Regions from separate parts of the Nonomuraea sp. NPDC049750 genome, predicted to be linked through region 1. Evidence: predicted binding sites of a transcription regulator. Region 1 holds the regulator's gene; each other region holds the start of a gene.
What was found. Region 1 encodes LexA, which represses DNA repair genes until DNA is damaged. Its sites were predicted from a motif close to TCGAACANNTGTTCGA; they were not measured.

Region 1 (3,268 bases):
GTGTTGCCTTGAGGTCTTCTGCCCGCTTTGTGTCGGTCACGCGGCCATTCTAAAAACCACCTTGATCCTGGCCACCCCGTCTCACGATCAGCCCGGTCTTACGGCCACCCCTGCCTTACAGGCGACCTGTCTCACAGCCATCTCGTCTCACGGTCGGCCCGGCCTTACGGCCAGCCCATTTGTCCGGTTGGCACGGTTTCACGGTTGGCTTGGTCGGCCCGTCTCACGGCGGCTGGCCCGTCTCATGGCCAGCTCATTGCACCGTCGGCCCGTCTCACCGGGCCCAATCTCGCGCCGACCTGCCCATCTCGCCGGGCGGCCCAGTCTCACGGGCGGCCCGTCTCACTGATCAGTCCGTCTCATCGTCGGCCCTTCACCGGTCAACCCGGTCTTACGCCCAGCCTGATCTCGGAGTCGGCCCATCTCGCCGGGCGGCCCGGTCTCACGGGCGACCCGTCTCACTGATCAGTCCGTCTCATCGTCGGCACATCTGGCCGGTCAGACGGTCTCGCCTTCGGTCGGTCCGTTCGCGCCGAAATGCTCGAAGGCCCGTCGATGTGGCAGGCCCACAAGGTGGCTGGTGGCGAAACCACACCAACCACTCGTGGATCACAGGAGCGGTGCCTTCCTGCCGTACCCGTCAGCCATCCGCGCGACTGATGCCCATTGGACACCCGCACGGTCGATACCCGCTAGCCGTCTGTACGGTCCGTACCTACGCCCGTACAGGAGATGCCCAGTAGCCACCCGATACGATCCATGGCCACCCATCAGCCACCCGTATGGTCGTGGCCACTCGTAAGACACACGTACGGTTTTCCGGGCGCATGACCCTGTCATGCGCCCGGAAACCTGTGTGGAGTCAGAGGCGGCGGAGGACCGCTACGACCTTGCCCAGGACGCTGGCCTCGTCGCCGGGGATCGGGTCGTAGTTGGCGTTGTGTGGCACCAGCCAGACGTGGCCGTCCTTGCGCTTGAACGTCTTCACCGTAGCCTCGCCCTCGATCATGGCCGCCACGATGTCACCGCTCTCCGCGACCGGCTGCTGGCGGACGACGACCCAGTCGCCGTCGGCGATGGCGGCGTCGATCATCGAATCACCGGCGACCTGCAGGAGGAAGAGGGTGCCTTCGCCGACCAGTTGCTTGGGCAGGGCGAAGACGTCTTCGACGCTCTCCTCGGCGAGGATCGGCCCACCGGCGGCGATCCGGCCGACCAGCGGCACATAGGCGGCCGTGGGCCTGCTCACCGGGGAGTCGGACTCGTTGGCGGCGTCGGGATCGACCCAGAGCACGGGCTCGCCGGGAAGACGCACCTCGAGAGCGCGCGGCCGATGAGGGTCGCGTCTCAGGTAGCCCTTGCGTTGCAACGCCGTCAGCTGGTGCGACACGCTGGACGTGCTGGTCAGCTGCACGGCCTCGCCGATCTCGCGCATGGACGGCGGGTAGCCCCGCTGTTGGACCGAGTCGCGAATCACCTCGAGGATCTTGCGTTGCCTGGGCGTCAGTCCCAGGGAGTCACGCCGACGCACCGCGAGGTCACTGACCCCGTTGGTGTCATCCCGATCGCTCATGATCTGCCTCCTCGCCCGGTGGCCCGCCTCACCGGCGAATCTCCCGGTCCGTGGTCTTCGTGTCGCACACAGCGACCGTATCGCTGTTGAAGATCATCTTCAAACAATTGTTCGAGTCTTCCTCGAAATTGTTGGCAGCGTGGTGTACAACATCGTACGGGAGTTCGATCGACACCGTGTTCGATTTGCCGATCTTTATTGGGTCTTTTTTTCGGGCCGGGACGGCTGGGAGGTCACACATGCGAGCGACCACCATCACAGATGCGACCAGCGACGACGTCAAGCGACTCACCCTCCTGGCGGACGCCACCCGGCGACCGGTGGCAGGGGGCGATAACACGGGTGACGACCGGGGTGACGGTTCTCGGGGTGGCGATTCCGCCAATCGGTCAGATCGCGAACGCCCGCATACCCGTGACAACTCCGACAACCGGGCTCCGGCGTCCGTCGGTTCGGGGTCGGTTGGACCGGCGGCCGTGTCGGTTGTACCGGTGTCCGCTGGTTCGGGATCCGCTGGTTCGGCGTCCGGCGATTCGGGGCCTAGCGATTCGGGATCGGCCGGTCCGAGGTCTGGCGGTTCGGCGTCGGTCGGCCTGGGGCCTGTTGGACTGACGTCTGTTGGTCCGGGGTCTGGCGGCTCGGGGTCTGGCGGTCCGGGGTCTGTTGGTCCGGGGTCTGTTGGTCCGGGGCTCGTCGGTTCGGGGCTCGTCGGTTCGGGCTCCGCCGGTCCGGGAGCTGGCGGTCGGGGTTCCGCCGGTCGGGGTTCCGCCGGTTCGGCTTCTGTTGGGCTGGCGTCCGGTGGTTCGGGGTCTGCTGGTTCGCCGTCCGTTGATGCGGGATCGGCCGGTTCGGGATCCGGGGGTCCGGGGTTGGCAGGTCCGGGGTCCGCTGCCCCGGGGCCAGAAGGCCGTCTTGGGATAGCGGGCGGGGCTCGCTCCGGAACTGGGAGCGCGGGTCGTCTGCGGGCTGGGGGCGGGAGCATTCGCGAGGGTGGAGACGGAGGCCGTTTCGGCAGGGAAGGCGGTACGCGGCCTGCGCGCGGGGGCGGAGGGCGTCCCGAATACGGCAGCGGTGGCCGTCCGGGGGGAGGCAGCGTACGTGCCGGGGGCGGATCGGCTGGCAGGGGGCCTCTCAGCCGTCGGGCTGCGGCACAGGGGAGACCGCTCCTGTGGCTGGTGCCCGCGCCACGCCCTGACGCCGACGACACACCGCCGCCTGATGGAGGTGTGCGACCCACGGGCGCGGCCGGGCGCCCAGTGGAGCCCGCAGGCTCGGCGGAAGTCGGGCGATTGGTGGAGTCCGGGAACTCGTCGCTTCGGGCAGGCGACGGCCGCGCGGAGGGCCCTCTCCGCGACGCGGGCGCTCGGTTTCGTGAGGCAGAGAGTCGGCCCGGGGGCCGGCCGGAGCTTCGGCCTCGGGAAGCTGTGATCCGGTCGGAGGGGCGGTCGCGTCGGGTGGGTCGCCGGATCGAGGGCCGGTCTCAGGAATCGGTTGGCCAGTCCGAGGGCCGGTCCCGGGAGGCAGGGCGCCGGTCCGAAAGCCGGCGCCGTGGCGCGGGTGGCCGGTCCGAAGGCCGGTCTCAGGAATCGGGTGGCCGGTCCGAGCTTCGGCCTGGGGAGGCTGTGATCCCCTCGGAGGGGCGGGCGCGCCGGGTGGGTGGTCGGTACGGTGTGCGGTCTCGGGGTGTGGGTGGGC
Region 2 (3,268 bases), on a different contig from region 1:
GGCGGCCGTAAGGGTCCGCGACCGCCGGGGCGGCTGCGACCGCATTCCTACCCCGAGCTCCCCCGGGTGCGCGGGCTGCTCGCCACGCCGCTCTACCGCCTGGCGGTCGATCCCGACGGGCGGCCTCCCGCGCTGCGGAGATCCAGGACTTTCTAGCGCTCGCCGCTGTCTTAAGGCCACCCTCCGTGATCACTCGGTGGCGCGCTCCCCTATCCTGTACGGCTCTGAGGAAGGGAACCCGAGTGAACGTGAGCCTGCGCCCGGTCCGTGCGGCGGACCTGGATGTGTTCGAGGAGAATCTGGGCAACTCGAAGGGGACCGGCGAGCAGCAGTGGTTCGGCCATCGCACCCTGCACGCGATGCGCGAGGAGTTCGCGGTGAGCGGGCTGCTGAGCCCCGAGGGCGGCTATTTCACCATTGACGCCCGTGGTGAGGTGGCCGGGTGGATGCACTGGTTCCAGCGGCTCTGGGGTCCGCGGCACACCTCCTGGTGCTGGTCGCTGTCCATCGTGATCTTCCCGCGCCACCGCGGCAAGGGGGTCGGCAGCCGGGCGCACCGCGAGCTGGTGACGTACCTGTTCGACCACACCCGGGCCGAACGGATCGAGGCCATCACCGATGTCACCAACCTCGCCGAGCAGGGCGCGCTGGCCAACGCCGGGTTCGAACGTGAAGGCGTGATCCGCCGGGCCCAGTGGCGCGGCGGGAGCTGGCACGACCAGCTCCTGTATTCGGTGCTGCGGCCGGAGAAGTGATCACGCGAGCTCCCGCAGGCGGCGGTGCATTGTCGATCCTGCGCCAGTAGATCAAGCAGCACAATCAACCGCTCTGAGCCGAGGGGACGCCAGTCCGCCTAACGCCTTTCCGGCTCTCAGCGCACGCCGCGCGGCCTGAACTGGATGCTGATGCGCGGCCCGGTGGGGCGGGTGGTCTTGGGGATCGCGTGCTCCCACGTGCGCTGGCAGCTGCCGCCCATCACGATGAGGTCGCCGTGTCCCAGGTCGTGACGGATCGAGGCGCCGCCGCCCCGGGGGCGCAGCAGCAGCGGGCGCGGGGCGCCGACCGAGATGATCGCGACCATGGTGTCCTCGCTGCCGCCCCTGCCCAGGGTGTCGCCGTGCCAGGCCACGCTGTCGCGGCCGTCGCGGTAGAAGCAGAGCCCGGCCGTGCGGAACGGCTCCCCGAGCTCCTTGGCATAGCGCTCGTTGAGCGCGCGCAGGGCGTCGTCGAGCGCCGGGTCGGGCAGCGGCTCGTCCTCGTCGTAGAAGGCGAGCAGCCGCGGCACGTCGACGACTTTGTCGTACATCCGGCGTCGTTCGGCCCGCCACGGCACCACCTCGCACAGCCGGGAGAACAGCGCGTCGGCCTCCGCCAGCCAGCCGGGCCCGAAGTCGATCCACGCCCCGCGCTCCAGAGGCGTCCGGCGGATCGCCGAGCCGACGAGCTCGTCGGCTCCCAGCAGAGAAGCTTGGAAAACAGCCGTCATGGCATCAAGTGTAGGCGATCGTTCAAACATTCATTCGATTAGGTCCGCAGACCGGCTGCGCCCGGCCGTGACGGCCGGGCGCGCGGCTCGTCGTCCCACCCGCCCGGTCTGTACGGCACGCAGCCCGTACAGACCGGGGCGGCCACGCAGGCCGCCGATCCCCACGGGTCCAGTATCGGGCATCCCCGCCCGTCACGCCTGTTACCACGCTGCCCGTTGGCGCCCGTTACCCGATATGTCGGCTATCGACGCCGCCGCTTGCCGCCGTGTCGGTCAGGTGCGGCCGCGGTGGGCGGCTACGCGTTCGCGGGTGGCGCAGCGGGTGCTGCAGTAGCGCCGCGGGCTGCCGCCCCCCAGGTCCAGGTACGGCCGGCGGCAGGCGGCCGAGGCGCACAGCCCGCCCGGCATTCGCTGGTGATCGGCCAGCAGGACGGCCAGCGCCAGGGCCGAGGAGGCCAGGAACCACTCCCCCCACGGCGCGTAGTCGTCGCCGTCCACGTGCAGGTGCCACGGGGTCGTGTCCCCGTGGTTCGTCAGGCGGGGCGCCCGCGCGGCCGTCGCCAGAAGATCGTTCAGCCGGGCGGCCGCCAGGTCGGGGCCGGCGGCGGCGAAGACGGCGACCAGCCGCTCCGCCGCGGCCCGCATCGCCGCCAGGTCGGCCTCGCCCAGGTCCAGGTCGCCGGTTTCGCCGTGGTCGCGCAGCACCCGCGCGACGGACTCCGCCGACGGCTCCTCGTGCAGCAGCGCGACGCACAGGGCCACGGCCCGGGCCGCCATCGCTTTGGTCGAGTGAACCGCCACGCCAGCAGCGTATGCCCGCGGACACGGAAACGGCGGGGCTCCCCCAGCCCCGCCGTACCGCGTCGAACCTGACGAGAGCTCAGCCGCCGCAGGCCGCGAAGACGTAGCTGTCCTTCAGGAGCGAATAGTGGTCCCGGACCTTGACGGCCCCGGTTTCGGTGTCGATCTGGACGATCGTCATCTTGTTCGCCTTGCCGTCGGGGTACTGCACGAGGTGCAGCGTCACCTGCCGTTCGCCGGTCCAGTCGATCATGTTGAGGTCGCCGGCCGGCAGCTTGACCTTCCGCTTGGCGATGACCTGGTCGCTCTGCATGTCGTACAGGACGAGCCGGGACTTGGCGCCGCCCATGACGACGTTCGCGGTCGTCCGGCCGTCGGCCGCGAGAGCCGACGGGGAGTTCGCGGCGACGATCTGCGGCGGCGTGGCCCGGTACAACTGCTCGCCGGACTCGCTGTAGGCGATCAGGTCCGTGACGGACTCGTCGGCGGAGACCTCGGTCAGCAGTTCGCCGCCGTCGGCGCTGAAGCCGAGCAGCGTCTGCCGGCCGGGCGTCGAGCCGAGCAGGGCGCCGGTGGCCGTGTCGAAGATCCGCGTCTTCACCGCCTTGTCGGTGGCGAAGACGGCCGCGAGCCGGCCGCCGTCGTCGGAGAGCTGGAACGTCACGTCGTACTGGGCCACGCGCGGCAGCGCGTCCTTGGCGAAGACCTTCACCCCGCCCCCCATGGTCCGTACGGCCAGCCGCCCGGACTTGGTGAAGTACGCGACGCGCCGGCCGTTACCGCTGACGGCGATGGGCGCGACCTGGGTGTGCGACGACTTGCCGTTCGCCTCGCGGGCGATGGTCTCGGCGTCGGGCAGGGAGCCCTTCTCCCCGCTGTGCATCATCAGCCGCCACTCACCGCACGGCCGCTGCTCGCCCTTGACCGTGCAGCCCTTGATCGAGGCGTAGCGGATGCCGTCGTGGTGGTCATGTGGCATGG
Region 3 (3,268 bases), on a different contig from region 1:
GACCGGCCCTAGTGGTGGCGCCGACCAGGGTGAACGGCGCGATGTCGAGCGGGATCGCGGTGGCCCCGGGGCCCTTGCCGACGATGATGTCGACCCGGAAGTCCTCCATCGCGAGGTAGAGCATCTCCTCCGCGGGCCGGGCCATTCGGTGGATCTCGTCGATGAACAGCACCTCGCCCTCGGCCAGCGTCGACAGGATGGCCGCGAGGTCACCGGCCCGCTCCAGGGCCGGCCCTGAGGTGATGCGGAGCGGAGCGCTCAACTCGGCTGCGATGATCATAGCCAGTGTCGTCTTGCCCAGACCCGGCGAACCACTCATCAGCACATGATCCGGCGGCCGATTGCGCCGCATGGCGCTCTCCAGCACCAGCGACAGCTGCTCCCGCACCCGCGCCTGGCCGATGAACTCGCTCAGCCGCTTGGGCCGCAGCGCCGCCTCGATCTGCAGCTCGTCGCCCTCGGCGTCGGGCGAGACGAGATCACGTTCAAGGCTCACGCCTGGACCTCCCCGCTCATCGCGCGCTGCTCAGCGTTCGCAGGGCGGCCTTGAGCAGGACGGCGATCTGCGGGTCGTCGCCCGCCTGCGGCTCGACCGCGGCGATGGCCTCGTCGGCGTCCTTTCCGGAGTAGCCCAGCCCGACCAGCCCCGAGTGGACCTGGTCGCGCCAGGCCGCCGCCCGCCGGTCGCCGTTGAGGGCCGCGTCGAGCGTCTCGTCGGGCGTGCCGAGCCGGTCCTTGAGCTCCAGCACGATGCGCTGGGCGCCCTTGGGGCCGATGCCCGGCACCTTGGTGAGCGCCTTGAGGTCGGCGGAGGCCACGGCGACGCGCAGCGCGTTGGGCGTGTGGACGGCGAGCATGGCCAGCGCCACCTTGGGGCCGACGCCACTGGCCGTCTGGAGCAACTCGAAGACGGTGCGCTCGTCGGCGGTGGCGAAGCCGAAGAGGGTGAGCGACTCCTCCCGGACCACCAGCGACGTGGCCAGCCGCGCCTCCTCGCCCACCCTGAGCGCGGCGAGGGTGGCGGGTGTGCAGTGGGTGAGGATGCCGACCCCGCCGACCTCGATCACCGCGCCGTAGGGGGTGATCGCCGTCACCTGCCCGGCCACGGACGCGATCACAGCGCCACGTCCTTCCCTGTCGGACGGCCCTCTGCCATACGGCTCAGGGACGTGCGGTCCTCTGTCGCGCGGCTCTGGGCCGTGCGGCCCTGTGTCGTACGGGGGGCCCGGGCCGTGCGGCTCTGGGCCCTTGCCACGGCCTCGGCCAGCTTGTGCTGGGCGCCGCCGCGCCACACGTGGCAGATGGCCAGGGCGAGCGCGTCGGCGGCGTCGGCGGGCTTGGGCATCTCGCTGAGCCGCAACAGGCGGGTCACCATGGCGCCGATCTGCTTCTTGTCGGCGGTGCCACTGCCGGTGATGGCCGCCTTGACCTCGGACGGGGTGTGGAGCGCGACGGGCAGGCCGCGCCTGGCCGCGCACAGGACCGCGATGCCCGCCGCCTGGGCGGTGCCCATGACCGTGCGGACGTTGTGCTGGCTGAACACCCGCTCGACCGCCACCGCGTCGGGACGCACCTCGTCGAGCCACTGCTCGATGCCGGCCTCGATGCCGACCAGCCGGGTGCCCAGCTCCTCGTCGGCGCCGGTGCGCACCACACCGACGGCCACCAAGGACAGCGGCGCGCCCGGCCGCCCCTCGACCGCGCCAAGGCCGCACCGGGTCAGCCCCGGATCGACGCCCATCACCCGCACCGGCCTGCCTCCCCGCGCCGCCGAACATCTGTTCGGCACGAGACTCTACCCCGGCTGACGTGCCCGCGCATCGGGAAACGCCCGCGAGCATGGGCCATCCGCCGGGAACGCCCGCGACCGTGCGCCAGCCCTCCGGAACGCCCGCGACCGTGCGCCAGCCCTCCGGAACGCCCGCGACCGTGCGCCAGCCCTCCGGAACGCCCGCGACCGTACGCCAGCCCTCCGGAACGCCCGCGACCGTACGACCGCCGGAGAGCGGACGTGGCTGGGGCGGTCAGAAGTAGTCCAGCATGTACGGCTTGGCGGCGAAGACGGTGTCCAGTAGCTCGTCGTAGCGCTCGTGCCCGGACATGAGGCCGCCGCGCCGCAGCGTGGCCGCCGGGATCCCGGCGTACAGCGCGGAGAGGCCGTTGATCGACAGCACCGCCCCGGACTCCCCCGAGTCCCCGAGCGGCGTGGCGGCCCCGGCCCCGCCGGAGAACTCCAGCCGCCAGCGCCCCGTGTTGCCCGCCCGCAGCCGGTCGGTCACCTCGACGACCGCCTCGCCCGCGACCGCGGCCGGGTATCCCCTGCGCTCCACGGCCGCCGCCACGTCGAGGACGCGGAACATCCACCGCACCTGCTTGATGGTCTCCGTGGACCGCTCACGCAGCAGCCACAGCACCGGGTCGTCGGGCGCGACGTTGGCGGTGACGTGCGCGGCCATCGACGACGCGCTGCCCACCAGCGACCACAGCGCCCTGGCGGTCTGCTCGGACTCGGCGACGAGGTTGTCGACCTCGATGTCCGGGCCGGCCCAGCGGTAAACGACGTAGCCGTCCGGCGCCAGATAGAGGAAGTCGTCCTCCTGGCCGAGCCACAGCGCCCAGGTGCGTTCGTCCCATGAGACGGGGCCGGAGGCGCGCGCGGCGCCGTGCGCCCGCCGCAGCACCGAGACCACCTCGGCCGCGTCGCCGGGACCCATCCTGCGCAGCTCGACCCGGCCGCTGGGCGGGATCGTCCGCAGCGACTCGGCCGGGAGCGTGACGCGGTGCTGCGCCCCCGCGTGCTCGTAGCCGGCCGAGCGGTAGAGCGGCGTGGTGGCCGGATAGAGCGCGGACACGGCGTCGCCGAACGCCACGGCCCGCTCCACGGTGGCCTGCATGAGCCGGCCACCGACCCCCTTGCCGCGATCCTCCGGGCTGACGGTGACGGCCGCGACCCCGGCCAAGGGCTGCGGCTTGCCGTGCCACCACTGGGTGAACGGGCGCAGCCGCGCGGTCGCGACCAGCCTGGGCCCGTCGAACATGCCCAGGTAGCGGCCCTCGGCCAGCGCCGGCAGCGCCGCCTGGCGCCAGCGCTCCCGCTCGGCGGCCGGAACCAGGCCGAAGGAGCGCTGGCGAAGGTCGAGAACGGCGTCAAGGTCGTCGGAGGTCACATCACGGATGTCCACGGTCCCACAATTTACGCAGGTGAGGCGTCCGCCCGCGAACGGCCCACGGTGATGGCGAGCCGGTCGAGGTAGAGCAGCTGCGCGGC

Region 2: AB0J16_RS40220 (alpha-ketoglutarate-dependent dioxygenase AlkB) is a predicted target of LexA. The motif match lies at 1,509-1,524, and genes of this name have one in related genera.
Region 3: ruvC (crossover junction endodeoxyribonuclease RuvC) is a predicted target of LexA. The motif match lies at 1,771-1,786, and genes of this name have one in related genera.

What each region holds. Positions count from the first base shown of each region.
Region 1 covers NZ_JBFANB010000012.1:22,514-25,781, forward strand. The annotation lists gene AB0J16_RS28550 (aminotransferase class I/II-fold pyridoxal phosphate-dependent enzyme) at 1-40, opposite strand, end outside; gene lexA (transcriptional repressor LexA) at 863-1,573, opposite strand; gene AB0J16_RS28560 (hypothetical protein) at 1,602-1,856, opposite strand.
Region 2 covers NZ_JBFANB010000021.1:143,178-146,445, reverse strand. The annotation lists gene AB0J16_RS40230 (phospholipase D family protein) at 1-156, shown strand, start outside; gene AB0J16_RS40225 (GNAT family protein) at 243-755, shown strand; gene AB0J16_RS40220 (alpha-ketoglutarate-dependent dioxygenase AlkB) at 872-1,486, opposite strand; gene AB0J16_RS40215 (CGNR zinc finger domain-containing protein) at 1,760-2,287, opposite strand; gene AB0J16_RS40210 (hypothetical protein) at 2,367-3,268, opposite strand, start outside.
Region 3 covers NZ_JBFANB010000014.1:61,742-65,009, forward strand. The annotation lists gene ruvB (Holliday junction branch migration DNA helicase RuvB) at 1-496, opposite strand, end outside; gene ruvA (Holliday junction branch migration protein RuvA) at 513-1,118, opposite strand; gene ruvC (crossover junction endodeoxyribonuclease RuvC) at 1,115-1,750, opposite strand; gene AB0J16_RS31700 (GNAT family N-acetyltransferase) at 2,025-3,182, opposite strand; gene AB0J16_RS31705 (hypothetical protein) at 3,194-3,268, opposite strand, start outside.